4 regions of the Pantoea sp. R13S299 genome follow, and region 1 is predicted to be linked to each of the others. Evidence: riboswitches for the same ligand, from Rfam matches in the RefSeq annotation. Region 1 holds a riboswitch; each other region holds the start of a gene.
The links. A riboswitch is a leader RNA that binds a small molecule or an ion and turns the genes downstream of it on or off. The one in region 1 is predicted to bind thiamine pyrophosphate.
Positions count from the first base shown of each region.

Region 2: it holds a riboswitch for thiamine pyrophosphate, as region 1 does, so the genes downstream of both, ACN1CO_RS15680 (FAD-dependent oxidoreductase) here and thiC (phosphomethylpyrimidine synthase ThiC) in region 1, are expected to answer to the same signal.
Region 3: it holds a riboswitch for thiamine pyrophosphate, as region 1 does, so the genes downstream of both, thiM (hydroxyethylthiazole kinase) here and thiC (phosphomethylpyrimidine synthase ThiC) in region 1, are expected to answer to the same signal.
Region 4: it holds a riboswitch for thiamine pyrophosphate, as region 1 does, so the genes downstream of both, thiB (thiamine ABC transporter substrate binding subunit) here and thiC (phosphomethylpyrimidine synthase ThiC) in region 1, are expected to answer to the same signal.

Region 1 is NZ_JBLYEF010000008.1:6,294-10,477, forward strand. It holds gene hemE (uroporphyrinogen decarboxylase) at 1-694, opposite strand, end outside; gene nudC (NAD(+) diphosphatase) at 735-1,505, opposite strand; gene rsd (sigma D regulator) at 1,595-2,101, shown strand; TPP riboswitch at 2,252-2,352, shown strand; gene thiC (phosphomethylpyrimidine synthase ThiC) at 2,440-4,184, shown strand, end outside.
Region 2 is NZ_JBLYEF010000003.1:279,643-283,826, forward strand. It holds gene ACN1CO_RS15665 (HesA/MoeB/ThiF family protein) at 1-520, opposite strand, end outside; gene ACN1CO_RS15670 (thiazole synthase) at 530-1,285, opposite strand; gene thiS (sulfur carrier protein ThiS) at 1,288-1,485, opposite strand; gene ACN1CO_RS15680 (FAD-dependent oxidoreductase) at 1,469-2,413, opposite strand; TPP riboswitch at 2,545-2,664, opposite strand; gene ACN1CO_RS15685 (cysteine hydrolase family protein) at 2,728-3,273, opposite strand; gene ACN1CO_RS15690 (ArsR/SmtB family transcription factor) at 3,520-3,834, opposite strand; gene ACN1CO_RS15695 (alkene reductase) at 3,851-4,184, opposite strand, start outside.
Region 3 is NZ_JBLYEF010000001.1:1,819,358-1,823,541, forward strand. It holds gene ACN1CO_RS08775 (GntR family transcriptional regulator) at 1-549, shown strand, start outside; gene thiD (bifunctional hydroxymethylpyrimidine kinase/phosphomethylpyrimidine kinase) at 602-1,402, opposite strand; gene thiM (hydroxyethylthiazole kinase) at 1,399-2,187, opposite strand; TPP riboswitch at 2,222-2,318, opposite strand; gene ACN1CO_RS08790 (PAAR domain-containing protein) at 2,879-3,349, shown strand; gene ACN1CO_RS08795 (PAAR domain-containing protein) at 3,349-4,184, shown strand, end outside.
Region 4 is NZ_JBLYEF010000002.1:431,974-436,157, reverse strand. It holds gene sgrR (HTH-type transcriptional regulator SgrR) at 1-1,362, shown strand, start outside; TPP riboswitch at 1,398-1,500, shown strand; gene thiB (thiamine ABC transporter substrate binding subunit) at 1,547-2,533, shown strand; gene thiP (thiamine/thiamine pyrophosphate ABC transporter permease ThiP) at 2,509-4,116, shown strand; gene thiQ (thiamine ABC transporter ATP-binding protein ThiQ) at 4,103-4,184, shown strand, end outside.

The DNA.
Region 1 (4,184 bases):
CAACAATTTTGTGCATGTAATGGAGTGAGAACTCAAGGTAATCACGACGGGTCAGCACGCCGCCCCAGGTATCAAATATCATCACGGACTGCGCACCGGCACGGATCTGAGCGTTGAGATAGAGGATCACGCTGTCGGCCAGCTTATCCAGCATCGCGTGTAGCGTAGCGGGATCGGCATACATCATTTTTTTGATTTTGGTAAACGCCTTGCTGCTACCGCCTTCCACCATGTAGGTGGCCAGCGTCCACGGACTGCCAGAGAAGCCAATCAGCGGCAGATCGCCGTTCAAATTCTTACGGATGGTGCGGACCGCATTCATCACATAGCCCAGCTCCATTTCTGGATCGGGCACCGGTAAACGCTCAACGTCAGCGCGACAGGTCACAGGGTTAGAGAAGCGCGGGCCTTCGCCGGTCTCAAAGTAGAGACCCAGTCCCATCGCATCCGGAATGGTCAGGATGTCACTGAAGAGGATGGCGGCATCCAGCGGATAACGGCGCAGCGGCTGAAGGGTGACTTCACAGGCCAGCTCGGCGTTTTTACACAGCGACATAAAATCACCCGCCTGGGCGCGTGTCGCTTTGTATTCCGGCAAATAGCGCCCGGCTTGTCGCATCATCCATACCGGCGTGACATCAACCGGCTGACGTAACAGGGCACGTAAATAACGATCGTTCTTCAGTTCACTCATCTCAACACTCTCTCAATAACAGGCGTGTAGTGTAGCACTTCTACACTTCGGCACGGCACAGGGCGACGGTATCTTCAATCAGACGGCGCGCCACGGTGCCTGGCGGTGGCAGCAGCGGCAGGTCATCAAAACGGAACCAGGCCGCATCCAGCAGCTCTTTGCCGTCATGTTGCAGATCGCCGCTGTCATACTCCGCCATGAACGCTGTCATCAGCGACTGCGGGAAGGGCCACGGCTGGGAGGTCACGTAACGGACGTTTTTAACGCGGATATTGCTCTCTTCCATCACTTCGCGAGCCACGGCCTGCTCCAGCGTCTCGCCCACTTCGACAAAACCCGCCAGCACGGTGTAGACCTTATTGCGATGGCGGGCATGATTCGCCAGCAGGATTTCATCGCCGCGACGGATAGCCACAATGATGCAGGGCGCAATCTGCGGATAGTAACGCTCACGGCAATGGCTGCAGAGACAGGCAAATTCATGTTTGCTGTGGTGCATCTCATGGCCGCAATAGCCGCACCAGCGATGAGAACGGTAGAATTCCGCCAGCTGCACACCGCGACCCACCAGCTGAAACAGCTCCACATCCTGATCGATCAACTGCCGGACTGAGAACATATCGGAGGCGCGCGGCTCACAAATCAGCCAGACTTTTTCACCCTGCCACTCACCAATGGTACGGGCCTTACTGCCAGTCAAACCAAATTTTTCGGCGTTTCCGCGGGGTAAATCACCTTGTGGCAACCAAAGTTTCTGTTCATGGCTGACAATCCACCATCCAGCGTCTACGCTTGAGATTTCGCATTGCATTTATTTCGTCATCCTTAGCGTCAAATCGCACGCTGAAGCCCTGATGTTAAGTGTGTAGATAAACAACTATAACTCACATGGAGTTAGATATGCTTAACCAGTTAGACGTCCTGGCTGAACGCGTAGGTGGCAGTAATGAACTGGTCGATTCGTGGCTTGAAGCCCGTCGTCAGCTACTGGTGACCTATTATCACCTGGTCGGTCTTAAACCAAATAAAGAGGCGCTGACGCGTCTGGATGAGCAGGCGCTGGACAACTTTTGTCACGGCCTGGTCGATTATCTTTCTGCGGGTCACTTCAGTATCTATGAGCGCGTCATCAGTGAAATGAGTGGCGATAGCCCGATGATTGCTGCTGCGCAGATCTATCCCCCGCTGGAAGCCAATACTGAGCGTCTGATGCAACTGTATGACGGTCACCTGCAGCAGGCGATTGACGACGAAAACTGTATGACCTTCCAGCAGGCGCTATCCGAAGTGGGCGAAGTGCTGGAAGCACGCTTTACACTGGAAGATAAGCTGATTCAGCTGGCATGGGATAACAAGCTTGTCCCCCCGCAGGTGGCGAATGACAGCCATATCGCCCGTCCGGCGTGATAGTCATCGCTGGCAAAAGGGTTGAGATTATCCCGTAGCCCTTTTATGCTGAACAGGTTCTGAGGAGTGCTCTCCAAAGAACCTTTTTTTTTTGCTTTGAAAACTAAGGTTTTTACGCCTGAGTCTGTTATCAGAACTCAATGTGAAAACAGCTTCTTGTCGGAGTGCCCAGTTGGGCTGAGACCGTTAATTCGGGATCCGCGGAACCTGATCAGGTTAGAACCTGCGAAGGGAACAAGAGTAAATCTTCTCTGTATGCCGGCACGCCTGTGCTGTTTATACGGTTACTCCTTCCGAACTCCGGACAAGCATCGTTCCCCCTTAACTGGAAGATTGCTATGTCTGAACCAAAAATGACCCGTCGTGAACAGCGTGCCCAGGCGCAGGAATTTATCGATTCCCTGCAAAGCGGCAGTGCCTTTCCCCAGTCCCGTCGCATCTGGATTACCGGCAGCCGGGAAGATATTCGCGTGCCCATGCGCGAAATCACCCTAAGCCCGACCCACATTGGCGGCAGCAAAGAACAGCCTCTCTATGAGCAAAATGAAGCGGTGCCGGTCTATGACACGGCGGGTGCCTATGGCGATCCCGCGGCACAGATCGATGTGCATCGCGGCCTGGAAAAGCTGCGCGCTCGCTGGATTGCTGAACGCGACGACAGCGAGTTTCTCGAACAGAATAGCTCGGGCTATACGCAACAGCGGCTGGCTGACGAGGGGCTGGATCATCTGCGCTTCGATCATCTTCCCACACCGCGCCGCGCCCGCGCAGGCCGCCGCGTCACGCAACTGCACTATGCCCGCCAGGGGATCATTACCCCGGAGATGGAGTTTATCGCCCTGCGGGAAAACATGGGCCGTGAGCGAATCCGCAGTAAGGTGCTGCTGCAACAGCATCCGGGCCACAGTTTTGGCGCGCATCTGCCAGCCAGCATCACACCCGAGTTTGTGCGTCAGGAGGTGGCGGCCGGACGCGCCATCATTCCTGCCAATATCAATCACCCGGAATCAGAGCCGATGATCATTGGCCGCAACTTCCTGGTGAAGGTCAACGCCAACATCGGTAACTCGGCGGTGACCTCCTCCATCGAGGAAGAAGTGGAAAAGCTGGTCTGGTCGACACGCTGGGGTGCCGACACGGTGATGGATCTCTCGACCGGCCGTTATATTCATGAAACGCGCGAATGGATTTTGCGAAACAGCCCGGTACCCATCGGGACCGTGCCGATCTATCAGGCGCTGGAAAAAGTGAATGGCGTGGCTGAGGCGCTGAACTGGGAAATATTCCGGGACACGCTGCTTGAGCAGGCGGAACAGGGCGTCGATTACTTCACTATTCACGCGGGCGTTCTGCTGCGTTATGTCCCGATGACGGCGAAACGTCTGACCGGCATTGTTTCGCGGGGTGGATCGATCATGGCGAAATGGTGCCTGTCGCATCATCAGGAGAGCTTCCTCTATCAGCACTTCCGCGAGATCTGTGAAATCTGCGCCGCTTACGATGTCTCTCTGTCGCTGGGCGATGGCCTGCGTCCGGGTTCGATTCAGGATGCTAATGACGAGGCGCAGTTTGCCGAACTGCGTACCCTGGGTGAGCTGACCCGTATTGCCTGGGAATATGATGTTCAGGTGATGATTGAAGGTCCGGGCCACGTGCCAATGCATATGATCCGCCGCAATATGACTGAACAGCTCGACCTGTGCGATGAAGCCCCCTTCTACACGCTTGGCCCGCTGACCACCGACATCGCTCCCGGTTATGACCATTTCACCTCAGGCATTGGTGCCGCCATGATTGGCTGGTTTGGTTGCGCCATGCTGTGTTACGTCACACCCAAAGAGCATCTGGGTCTGCCCAACAAAGAGGATGTGAAGCAGGGATTGATCACCTACAAAATCGCGGCGCATGCCGCCGATCTGGCCAAAGGCCATCCCGGTGCGCAGATCCGTGATAACGCCATGTCCAAAGCACGCTTTGAATTCCGCTGGGAAGATCAGTTTAATCTGGCGCTGGATCCCCATACGGCGCGGGAGATGCATGATGAAACCCTGCCGCAGGAGTCGGGCAAGGTGGCCCATTTCTG
Region 2 (4,184 bases), on a different contig from region 1:
ACGACGTGGGTAATTGCGGGAACAGCGCGCGATAGCCAGGCGCACCGCCGCAGAATCCGCCGACATAGCCTTTGCGACCCAGTACTGAGGCGCAGATCAGCGGCAGGCCGCGCGGATAACAGGCGTCTGATAGCTGATAAGTGATGGCGAAGTTATCCGCCGCATCCACCACCAGATCGATTCCCTCCAGCGCCTGCGGCAGCTGACTGGCGCTAAGCGAGTGTGAATGCGCCTCAACGTGGCAGTCAGAATTTCTTTGCGCCAGCGCGCGCTGAGCGCAGATTGCTTTTGACTGCCCTACATCGTCGATGCCAAAAAGCGTCTGCCGGTGGAGGTTGTGCAGCTCGACCCGATCGCCATCGTAAAGTCGAATAAACCCGACGCCCGCGCCTGCCAGTAACGGCAGCAGCGTCGCACTAAGGCCGCCCGCGCCCACTACCAGCACACGTGCCCCGCTCAGCCGCTGCTGCCCCGCTTCGCCAATCTCCGGCAACATGGTCTGTCGCTGATAACGCTCCATTGCCGCTCCTTAAAACTGTGCCAGACCAAAAATGGGCGTGGAAGCTGACGCCATGTCGCGCTGCTCCATTAATCCCGCCTGAAACGCCTCGTGCCCGCCGTGAATCGCGGCGGCAAAAGCCCCGGCCATCCGCACCGGATCGCGCGCTTTTGCCACCGCCGTGTTGAGCAGCACGCCGTCGAAACCCATCTCCATTGCCTGCGCCGCCTGGCCCGGCGATCCGATGCCCGCATCAATTATCAGCGGCACATCTTTAAACCACGCACGCATCGTGCGCAGCCCTTCGATATTGCGCAGCCCCTGACCGGAACCTATCGGCGCGCCCCAGGGCATCAGCACTTCACAGCCCGCTTCCAGCAGTTTCTCGCCGACAATCAGATCTTCGGTGGTGTAGGGAAAGACCTGGAAGCCGTCAGCGCAGAGGATCCGCGCGGCTTCCACCAGCGCAAAGGGATCGGGTTGCAGCGTGTCGGCATGACCAATGACTTCCAGCTTGATCCAAGGCGTATCGAACAGTTCACGCGCCATCTGCGCCGTCGTCACCGCCTCTTTCACCGTGTGGCAGCCTGCGGTGTTCGGCAGAATACGTTTGTTGAGCTGTTGCAGCAGCGTGCGGAAGGCTCCGCCTTCACTGCCTTCCCGACGCAGGCTGACGGTAATAATTTCTGCGCCTGACGCGTCGATCGCCTGATGCAGGATGTCCGGTGACGGATAACCGGCGGTGCCGAGCAGAAAGCGGGATTGCGGAGTGAATTGATAGAACATGGTTAACCTCCCTGCATCGGTGACAGGATTTCCAGCTGGCTGCCCGCCTCAAGCATCTGGCTGGCATAACGGCTGCGTGGCACAAACTCGCCGTTCAGTGCTGTGGCGACGGTGCGCGGGTCAATCTGCTGCTCCGTCATAAGCTCTGCCAGCGTGCCAGCATCGGTTTCAATCGTGCGTCCATTAAGTTGAACTCGCATGAGTCATCTCCTGTGTGAGTTGCAGCATGAGTTTTTCAGCCATGATCGGCGCCAGCAAAAAGCCGTGACGGTAAAGCCCGTTTAGCGAGAAACGGCCATTTTCATAGCGGACTTCCGGCAGGTTCTGTCGGTAGGCGGGACGCAGACCGGTGCCGCTCTCCACAATGCGCGCTTCGGCCAGCGCCGGATGCAGGCTATAAGCGGCACTGAGCAGCTCCATCATCGCCCTGGCGCTGATCGGACTGCTGTCATGGCTTTCGACCATGGTGGCACCCAGCATGAAGTGCCCGCCTGCACGCGGCACCAGATAGCAGGGAAAGCGTGGATGCAGCAGCCGGACGGGACGGGAAAGCTGAACGTCAGGTGATTGCAGGATCAGCATTTCGCCTCGCACGGCGCGCAGCGTGGGCTGCTCATCCGTGGCGTGGATGCCACGGCAGTCGATGATTTTGCCGCTGGGTTTTCCACTGTGAAGGGACACGCCAGCCTGCTGCAGCTTGTCGCGCAGTTGCTGCATCGCGCGGCGGGGATCGAGATGCGCCTCCGCCGCGAAAAACAGGCCGCGGGCAAAGCGGTTTTCCAGCGCCGGTTCAATCTCTCCGGGCGCGACCCACTGATGCTGCTGCGTCATGCTGGCGAAGCGCGTCAGTTCGCGGCTGTCACGCGGTGGCGCCACCACCAGCGTGCCCTGCTGTTCCACGCCATCCACGCGTTGCGCCCACCAGCCCGCCGCGTGCTGGCCCCATTCGATCACCTGCGGCGGCGCGCTTTCCGCTTCGCACCAGGGCGCGAGCATGCCGCCCGCCCAGTGTGAGGCGGCACGACAGTCCGGCTGCGTAATGATTTCGACAGTTTCTCCCCGCTCCACAAGCAGTGTGGCGACACATAGCCCGGCCACGCCGCTGCCAAGCACCGACCAGCGGCTCATGGTATCCACCGGCGAGGAAGAGAGAGATTCAGGATGAGATATTTCACTGTGGCCTCGTTATCAGTTAACGAAGACCCGTGATACGGAGGGGAAAAGCAGAGACGTCGCGATCGCGCCCCTGCGGCAAGTATCTGATGCGATACCCGTCTTCCTACGCCAGTATCAACTGGGTCAGGTTCTAAGGGTCGCTAAGCCGCGCAATGCGCTATTAGCCTCTCAGTCTCTCTGGCGAGACTCCCCTGACGGGTTTAGTTGTAAGTTAAGCGGGCAGCTTCGTCAAGCCGCGTGCAGGGTGCAAAACCCGAATAGCGGGATTAACGGGCAGAACCGGACGGCCAGTCAGCGGCGGTTGCCAGCGTCACAAAGGGTCCTGCCAGCGTCTGATTGTGATGACCAATAATCTTTTCCGCAGAGAGGTGCGGATTATCGACGGTGGTATGCGCATCGGAAATCAGCACGACCTTAAAACCCAGCTCCGGTGCGGCGCGACAGGTGGTATCAACACAGAACTCGGTTTTCATCCCGGCTATCACCAGTTGTTTCACGCCTCTTTGCTTAAGCTGAAGTTGCAGGCCGGTCTCTCTGAAACAGCTGGGATATCTTTTTGTAAAGACGACATCTGACTGCGGGTTAACCTGCAGTTCCGGTATCAGGTGGGTCAGCGGGCTTTGCTCGTTGAAAGGGGAATCATCGGGGCCAATATGGCGTGCAAAAAAGAGGGGCACGTCAGACTGCCGTGCTTTGGTGATGAGCAGAGTGATATTCGACAGAATGTTGTCTGCGGCAAAAGGCGCCGCTGGACCATGAAAAAGGCCCTGCTGCATATCGATGATTAAAAGTGCACTTTCAGATGTCATCATGACCTGGCTCCATTCAGTTTTTAAGAACGGAGAGCAGGTCCCCGTCCGGTTCGGCGGGGAGAGGGAATCTGTTGTGTCAGGTGCCAGTCACAGAGTCGCCCACGCCGCCGCTGAGCACGGTGGTGGTGACGGTTGTGAAAGACAGAACTGACATAAACATTTTCTGATCCTGAGTTGATCAATTCGTAAGGCGTCACACCTGGAACAAGGGGACTGAAATCTACATTACCCTGAACGCTGACGCTTTTAAAGCGCCTGAAGTGATTGCGTCACCGCGTCGGTGATTTCCCGAATACGCGGTTCGGCGCGGCGATAATAGGTCCATTTCCCGACTTTGCTGGCTTCGACCAGCCCGGCACTGTGAAGCGCTTTCAGGCATAACGACGTGGCGGGCTGTGATAAGCCCGCCTTGTCCTGTATGAGGCTGGCACAAACGCCGTACTGATCGAAGGGATAGAGCTGGGTATAGCCCGCAAACGCTTCTTCAGGATTTTTAAGCCACTTCAGCACTGCCACCCGGGTTGGATTGGACAGTAACTTCAGGGCATTTTCGGGGGACATGCCGCCTCACAGAGTATCAGGATTGAAAAACAGGATAGTCAGTATAGCCTTTCTCAGTGCCGCCATACAGGGAGGCATTATCGACCTCATTCAGCGGATAACCTGATTGAATGCGCGCAGGCAGGTCGGGATTGGCAATAAACGAACGGCCAAAACCAAACAGATCGCCCCAGCCTTTTTTCAGCACATGCTGCGCTTTTTCAGCCGTGTAACGTCCCGAATAGATGATCGGAGATCGGAATGTTTCGCGCAGTGCGACGCGAAAACTCTCTGGCATATCCGGGCTATTATCCCAGTCCGCTTCGGCAATCGAGAGATAGCCAACTTCCAGCTCATTCAGCAGTTGCGCG
Region 3 (4,184 bases), on a different contig from region 1:
GTCTCACGCCAGCCTGTGCGCGAAGCGTTCATCAAGCTGGCCGAAGCCGGACTGGTACAGGTATTACCGCAGCGCGGCACCTTCGTGCGCAAAATTTCCGCTAAGCGGGTGGCGGATGGTCGCTTTATCCGGGAGGCGGTGGAAGTGTCAGTGGTGCGTCGCGCAGCGATGGAGATTGACGATCCAGCCCTGATGGCGCTGGAACATAATCTGCAGCTGCAGCGCATGGCGGCTGAGCGGCATGACAGCCAGGGCTTTCTGACACTGGATGATGAGTTTCATCGCCTGATCGCTGAAAGCATTGACTGCAAGCTGGCCTGGGAGACGGTGGAGAACATTAAAGCCGCCATGGACCGGGTGCGGTTCCTGACGCTGAGTGAAGTCTCTCCGCCGGAAAAAGTGATTGAGCAGCATGAAGAGATTTATGCCGCGCTGAAGGCTCACGATGCGGATGCCGCCGAAGCGGCGATGCGTCGTCACCTGCAGGAGATGATCTTCTCGATCACCCCGATTGCCGAACGTAACAGCGCCTGGTTTGAAGCACCCTGAACCTGAAACCGCCCGCATTGCCTGATTAACAGGCCAATTCGGGCCTTCGCCGTTACCACCACTGATGAAAATGGTGAACCGGCCCGATACCCTTCCCGACCTCCAGTGAGTCCGCCTGTAATAGCGCCTGCTGTAACCAGTTTTTGGCTTCCCTAATCGTCGCTGCCCAGTCAGCATGGCGCGGACGCAACGCGGCTAAAGCAGCCGACAGTGTGCAGCCAGTACCATGCGTATGACGGGTATTCACGCGCGGCGTACTGAATCGTTGCTCTGCGGAGCGCGTAATCAGCCAGTCGGGGCTTTCCGCCGCCGCCAGGTGACCACCTTTCATCAGCACGGCCTGACAGCCCAGGGCCAGCAAGGCCCGTCCCTGCTCGCGCATCTCCGCCTCATCTTTGGCAATAGCGCAATTCAGCAACGCCGCCGCTTCCGGCAGATTAGGCGTAATCAGCGAGACCTGTGGCAATAACAGTTCACGTACGCTGGCCACGGCGTCTGGCGAGAGCAGCGCATCGCCACTTTTCGCAACCATGACCGTATCCAGCACCACAAAGGGGATCTCAGCGCGTTTCAGCCGGGACGCCACCTGCTCCACGATGGCCGTTTCTGAGAGCATGCCAATTTTTGCGCTGTCGATGCGTACGTCATCCAGCACCGAATCGAGCTGTGCGGCCACAAAGTCCGGTTCAATGCGATAAACCGACTGCACGCCCTGCGTGTTTTGTGCCACCAGCGCGGTAATGACGCTGGTGCCATAGGCTCCCAGAGCCGAAAAGGTTTTCAGATCGGCCTGGATACCGGCACCACCGCTGGGATCGGTCCCGGCAATCGTCAGAGCGTTAATCCGCTTCATAATTTCCCCTCCAGCGTCCAGAGTGCATCGATAAACTCGGTGGCAAAGCTGCCTGGCCCGGACGCCTGCGCCGCTGCCTTTTCCCCCGCCATGGCCATGACCTGGCAGGCAGCAGCGACGTTCATCAGCCGATCTCCAGGCAGACTGCTGAAGCCCGCGACCACGGCAGAGAGCGCACAGCCGGTCCCGACCACCCGCGTCATTAACGGACTTCCACCGCTTATGGCGAGGATTCGCTGACCATCGGTGGCGTAGTCCACTTCACCGGTAACGATTACCAGCGTGTTCCAGGTCCCGGCGAGCAGTTGTGCCGCATCAAGTGCCGCATCGGCCTGATGCAGGGTATCGACACCGCGCCCGCCGCTGGCCTGCTGCGCCAGCGCCAGAATCTCTGAGGCATTTCCCCGGATCACCGCCGGTTGCTGACTTAACAACTGCTGGCAGAAGTCACTGCGCAGTGTCAGCGCACCAACGGCAACCGGATCGAGCGTCCAGGGTTTGCCCGCCTCACGGGCGGCAGTGACGGCAACCTGCATCGCCTGCTGGCGCTCGCGGGTTAAGGTGCCCACGTTAATCAACAGCGCATCCGCAAAGCGGCTGAACTCTGCGGCTTCCTCAGCATCAATCACCATCGCCGGTGAGGCATTGAGTGCCAGCAACACATTGGCGGTGAAGTTCTGGACCACGTCATTAGTCATGCAGTGCACCAGCGGTGACTGACGGCGGAAAGTGTGCAGGATGGGCGCGAAATGCGCGGCAGAAAGGTGTTGAGATTGATGTGTCATCGTAGCTCCCAACCGGCGAACAAGAAGGCGAATGCGGTCAGGCATCAGACTTCCCTACGCTGGCATTATCCAGTTCAGGTAATACGGGTATTTCTCAGCCTTCACAAAGAAGGGCACCCCGAGTCGTTTAGATTGAATCACTATATTTTTTGCCAGATTAGGAGATGTTGCTTACTGATGCAAGCCGACCCTTCAAGCTATCGCTTGTTCACCGTGAAAATAGGTATCCCCCCTTTTTGACCTCAACCCCAGAGAATAAAAAAGGAGCAGATATTACTTTGAGGTTTAAACCGCCTTTACAGGCAACGCCCGGTGAATGAAAAGCTACCCAAACAGATCCGCGACTAGCATAAAGCAAAGAACGGGATCTATAACCTCACAGGTGCAGCCCGAAACGTCATTAACAAACTACTTGAGGGTAAGCCTCCCTTAATAAACTTATTAACGTTCACGGGATCCTCGAAGCTCCGAGCTTTCACTATTAGCACCTGATAGTTAGACATTGCCGACGTAAAAACCGGAAGTGCCCAAAATGCGTGTTTGATAGTTCAAGCAATCATACAAAGCATCGCTCTATCCACTAACTTTCAATTACGAAACGCAGTTTCACTAGGTCAAATTCTTGTTGCTCATGTAGCCATTGCTTGTAAAATGACCATCGTGATTATTTCCATAACAAGTAAAGGGACTTATGAAGCAATACACTAACGAGATAACGCATGAACTCAGGGAATCCTCTTTACAACAACTCTACGACGAAGATTTTATAGCAAGCTGTGACAGCAATATACGCAAAGAGTTTGAAGATTTTAACAAACAAGTTAGCCGCCCACTAATCTACATTTTTCGATTCGCTGTAGCAGGAAGCCTTACCCTTAACGGCGGAGTGCTCCGCAATGCTTCGGGAAGCAGTACAGCTGGCGGTTATAAAATGGCACGAGTTGGAGATAAAGCTGTTTACGCTGACGGCAGTGAAGCAACTATTATTTCAGGTGCATGTGAAGCACGTATTATGCAGGGTGCATCTGCGGCACTCGTTGGAAGTATGCTTGATAATGGCGATGAAATAATCTCAACACCACAATCCGGCAGCAGACTAATCTTCCGAGAAGGTGACACATTGCCGAAAGGATTGTTAACCATGCCAGGGAGTAAGCACTAATGGCAGCTAAAGGTTACTTTCTGTTCAGAGGTGATAAGACTGGTTGCGGCGGCAGAATCCTCGAAGGTTGTACCGATCACCAGTTTTTCGATAAAGACATGGCGTGTGAAGGTCATAAAGTTACCTGTGGCAAACATCCAGGCCATTACCGTATTTGCGGCGGGCTTAATGACGATGACATACATGGTAAAAGGATTGCCGGAACTCTGGACAGTTATAGCTCCTGCCCCTGCAAATCGAAGTTCGTTCCTTCAAATTGGGATGATTATTACGAACTGGGTGGAGAACCAACAGTAACGCACACCGATCTATCTCACCTCGTCAAGATGCCTGTACTACCAGGGCCGATTGAGTCAGAGCCGGAACAACACGCCCAGGTAGCGAAAAAGAAAACAGGTATCGACGCAGGTTTTGCCGTTCTCCCCTATGCAGGGACTACAGAAGCGTGGCAACGTCTGCTATTCACCGAAAACCCACCGGCAGGAGCCAAAGAGCTATTCGCTACGCTGAACGGTGCAGACGAAAGATACAAAGCCGGTTCTATTATGCTTCTGGTTGATCCTGATAAGCAGGACGACGAACAGATCGCCCACATGAAAGCCGCGAAAGCGCAAGTCGATGCAGCATTGGCCCCATTGACGCATGAGGAAGCTAACTTACTGCACAAACATTACGCTACCATAGCAAATTTCACCAACTACGCTGATAATGGAATTGGCCTTGCTGCTGATCCTGTTGGAAAATACTTTGAGAGTATCGAAAAAATACTCAAAGAGATTCAAGAAACATATAAGAATACCTACATAACTCGTGGTGCATTAATTGGTGAACAATT
Region 4 (4,184 bases), on a different contig from region 1:
AACCAGGTGCGTCAGATGATCAGCGCGCATCTGGGGCGCAGTTTCCGGCAGGGCAAGCATATCCTGCGGGTGCTCTACTATCGTCCGCTGCTCAATCTTCTGCCCGGCTCGGCGCTGCGGCGCTCGGAAACCCACATTGCGCGACAGATTTTCAACGGTCTGACGCGGATAAATGAGGAAAACGGGGAAATCGAACCCGATATTGCGCACCACTGGCAGCAGACGTCCCCGCTTCACTGGCGCTTCTTCCTGCGTCCGGCGATTCGCTTCCATCACGGCAGAGAACTGGAGATGGAGGATGTGCTGGCGACGCTGGAGCGTCAGCGCCCGCATCCGCTTTTTTCCCATATTGCGCAGATCGACTCGCCCGCCCCCTGGACGCTGGATATCCGTTTAAGCCAGCCTGACGAGGGATTGCCCTGGCTGCTGGGCAGCGTCAGTGCGATGATCCTGCCGCGCGAATGGCCCACGCTGCACGACTTTGCCCGCCAGCCCGTTGGCACCGGTCCTTACCGGGTGATCCGCAATCAGGAGAGCCAGCTGAAGATCGAAGCGTTTGATGACTACTTCGGTTTTCGCGCGCTGATTGATGATGTCTCTATCTGGGTACTGCCCGACATCAGCGATGAGCTGGTCTATGCCGGCGTCCGTCTGCAGGGCGACAGCGCCGATGAAGTTCAGGAGGAGAGCCGCCTTGAAGAGGGTTGCTACTATCTGCTGTTTGACCAGCGTTCAGAGCAGGGCCGCAACGAGGCAGTGCGACGCTGGGTCAGCTACCTGTTTAACCCCATCGCCCTGCTCAATCACGCCGGTGTCGGCTATCAGCGCTACTGGTTTCCGGCGTATGGTCTGCTGCCACGCTGGCATCACCGGCGCGACCTGACGCCCGTGGAAAAACCGCCCGGCTTAACGCATCTGACGCTGACCTGGTACAGCCAGCACGTGGAGCATGAAGGCATCGCTAATGCGCTGCGTCCGCTGCTGGCAGAGCATGGCGTCACGCTGGAGACCCGTGAGATCAGCTACGAAAGCTGGTATCAGGGCGACGCGGAAAGTGACATCTGGCTGGGCAGCGTGAACTTCACCCTGCCGCTTAATTACTCGCTGTTTGCGCAGCTTTATGAGATCCCACTGCTGCATCACTGCCTGCCGATCGACTGGCATGGCGATGCGGCCCGCTGGCGCGAGAAAACGCTGCCGCTGGCTGAATGGAGTAAACAGCTGGTCGAAGAAGCTGGTCTGCATCCGTTGTTTCATCACTGGCTGCTGCTTGAAGGACAGCGCAGCATGCGCGGCGTCCGGATGAATACGCTGGGCTGGTTTGATTTTAAATCGGCCTGGTTCGCGCCACCGGCGTTGTGACGCTTTCGCCCCGGCGCTGAAATGACTAGAATGTGACGTTCTCAACGGGGTGCGGCTTGCCACAAGCAAGCAGCTGAGAAATACCCGTCGAACCTGATTCGGTTAATACCGACGTAGGGATTTGAGAGGCCTCTGTGCTCAGATCCTTTGCGACTCATCCCCTATACTCCTGAAGGAGCGCAAAGTGTTAAACAAAGTTCTGCCGGTGCTGCTGTTACTCTCCGCCCCCGTTCTGGCGGCCAAGCCGGTTCTCACGGTCTACACCTACGACTCCTTCTCCGCTGACTGGGGTCCTGGCCCGGCGGTAAAAAAAGCCTTTGAAGCCCAGTGCAACTGCGAGCTGAAATTCGTCACGCTGGAAGATGGTGTCTCGCTGCTGAACCGCGTCCGCATGGAAGGCAAAAACAGTAAAGCGGACGTGGTGCTGGGACTGGATAACAATCTGGTGCAGGCGGCGCAGAAAACCGGCTTGTTTGCTGAAAGTCAGGTCGATACCTCAAAATTAAAACTGCCCGACGGCTGGCATAACACCACCTTCGTGCCGTTCGATTACGGTTACTTCGCCTTTGTCTATGACAAAACCCGCCTGAAAAATCCACCAAAAAGCCTGAAAGAGCTGGTCGACAGTCCGGAGAAGTGGCGGGTGATCTATGAAGATCCCCGTACCAGCACTCCCGGATTAGGTCTGCTGCTGTGGATGCAGAAGGTCTATGGCGATCAGGCTCCACAGGCGTGGCAAAAGCTGGCGCAGAAAACCGTGACGGTCACCAAAGGCTGGAGTGAAGCCTATGGTCTGTTCCTCAAGGGTGAAGGCGATCTGGTGCTGAGCTACACCACCTCTCCGGCTTACCACATCATCGAAGAGAAGAAAGAGAACTACGCCGCGGCGCCATTTGCAGAGGGTCACTATCTGCAGGTCGAAGTTGCCGCGCAGTTAGCCAGCAGCAAACAGCCAGCACTGGCACAGCAGTTCATGAAGTTTATGGTCTCGCCTGACTTCCAGCGCACTATCCCCACCGGCAACTGGATGTACCCGGTGATCGACACGCCGCTGCCTGCCGGTTTCGCGGCGCTTAACGTGCCTTCTACTGCTCTGCAGTTCTCGCCGGAAGAGGTTGCCAGCCAGCGTTCGGGCTGGATAAGCCAGTGGCAACGCGCCGTCAGCCGCTGATGCCGCGCTGGCTGATTCCCGGTTCCCTCGCCACGGTGTTGTTGACCATCGTGGCGTTTCTGGCCTTTGGCGCACTCTGGAGTGCCGCGCCGGACACGGACCTGCGCGGCGTGCTGCAGGATGACTACCTGCATCACGTTATCATGTTTTCTTTCGGTCAGGCGCTGCTCTCCGCCCTGCTGTCGCTGCTGCCTGCTATACCGCTGGCGCGGGCGCTCTATCGACGCCGTTTTCCTGGTCGTCTGCTGCTTCTGCGCCTGTGCGCCATGACGCTGGTGCTGCCGGTGCTGGTCGCGGTGTTCGGTCTGCTGACCGTCTATGGTCGAGTCGGCTGGCTGGCGCAGTTGTGCCAGCTGGCAGGGTTGAATTATCACTTCTCCCCCTATGGTCTGTCAGGCATCTTGCTGGCGCACGTCTTCTTTAACCTGCCGCTGGCGACCCGCCTGATGCTGCAGGCGCTGGAGAGCATCCCAGCAGAACAGCGTCAGCTAGCGGCACAGCTTGACCTGCGTGGCTGGCATCATTTCCGTCTGCTGGAGTGGCCGTGGCTGCGGCGTCAGCTGCTGCCGACCGGTGCGCTGATCTTTATGCTCTGTTTCGCCAGCTTTGCCACTGTACTGTCGCTGGGCGGCGGTCCGCAGGCTACCACCATCGAGCTGGCGATATTCCAGGCGCTGAGTTATGACTACGATCCCGGACGTGCAGCGCTGCTGGCGCTGATCCAGCTCGGCTGCTGTCTGACGCTGGTGCTGCTCAGCCAGCGCTTCAGTAAAGCGATTCCTGCCGGAAGCAGCCAGCTGAACGGCTGGCGTGATCCGCAGGATTCGCGCGGAGCACAGCTGATGGATGCACTGCTGATCCTGCTGGCGCTGATTCTGCTGCTGCCCCCGCTGGCGGCGGTCATCGTCGATGGTCTGCACGGCGGACTGCGTGGCGCGCTGGCGCAGCCTGACCTCTGGCAGGCCACCTTTACCTCATTGCGCATCGCCCTCGGTGCCGGCCTGATCTGTGTGGTGCTGACCATGATGCTGCTGTGGAGCAGTCGCGAGCTGCGTCTGCGTCAGCGTCCGATTGCGGCACAGTTGATCGACACCAGCGGCATGCTGATTCTGGCGATGCCAGGCATCGTGCTCGCCACCGGTTTTTTCCTGCTGTTCAACGCAACCATCGGCCTGCCCGATTCGGCTGAGGGGCTGGTGATCTTTACCAATGCGCTGATCGCCATTCCCTATGCGCTGAAAGTGCTGGAAAACCCGATGCGGGATGTCGCCGAGCGCTACGGCAGACTCTGCGATTCACTGGATATCCACGGCTGGAACCGGCTGCGGCTGATAGAACTGCGGGCGCTGAAACGTCCGCTGGCCCAGGCGCTGGCCTTTGCCTGCGTGCTGTCGATTGGTGATTTCGGCGTGGTGGCGCTGTTTGGCAGTGCCGACTTCCGCACACTGCCGTTCTACCTTTATCAGCAGATTGGTGCCTATCGTGGCGCAGATGGCGCGGTCACCGCCCTGCTGTTGCTGCTGCTCTGCTTATTGCTGTTCACGCTAATGGAAAAATTACCAGGCCGCCATGCTGACTCTTGATAACCTCACATACCTTTATCAGCATCTGCCGATGCGCTTCAGCCTCACTGCCACGCGTGGGGAGCGCA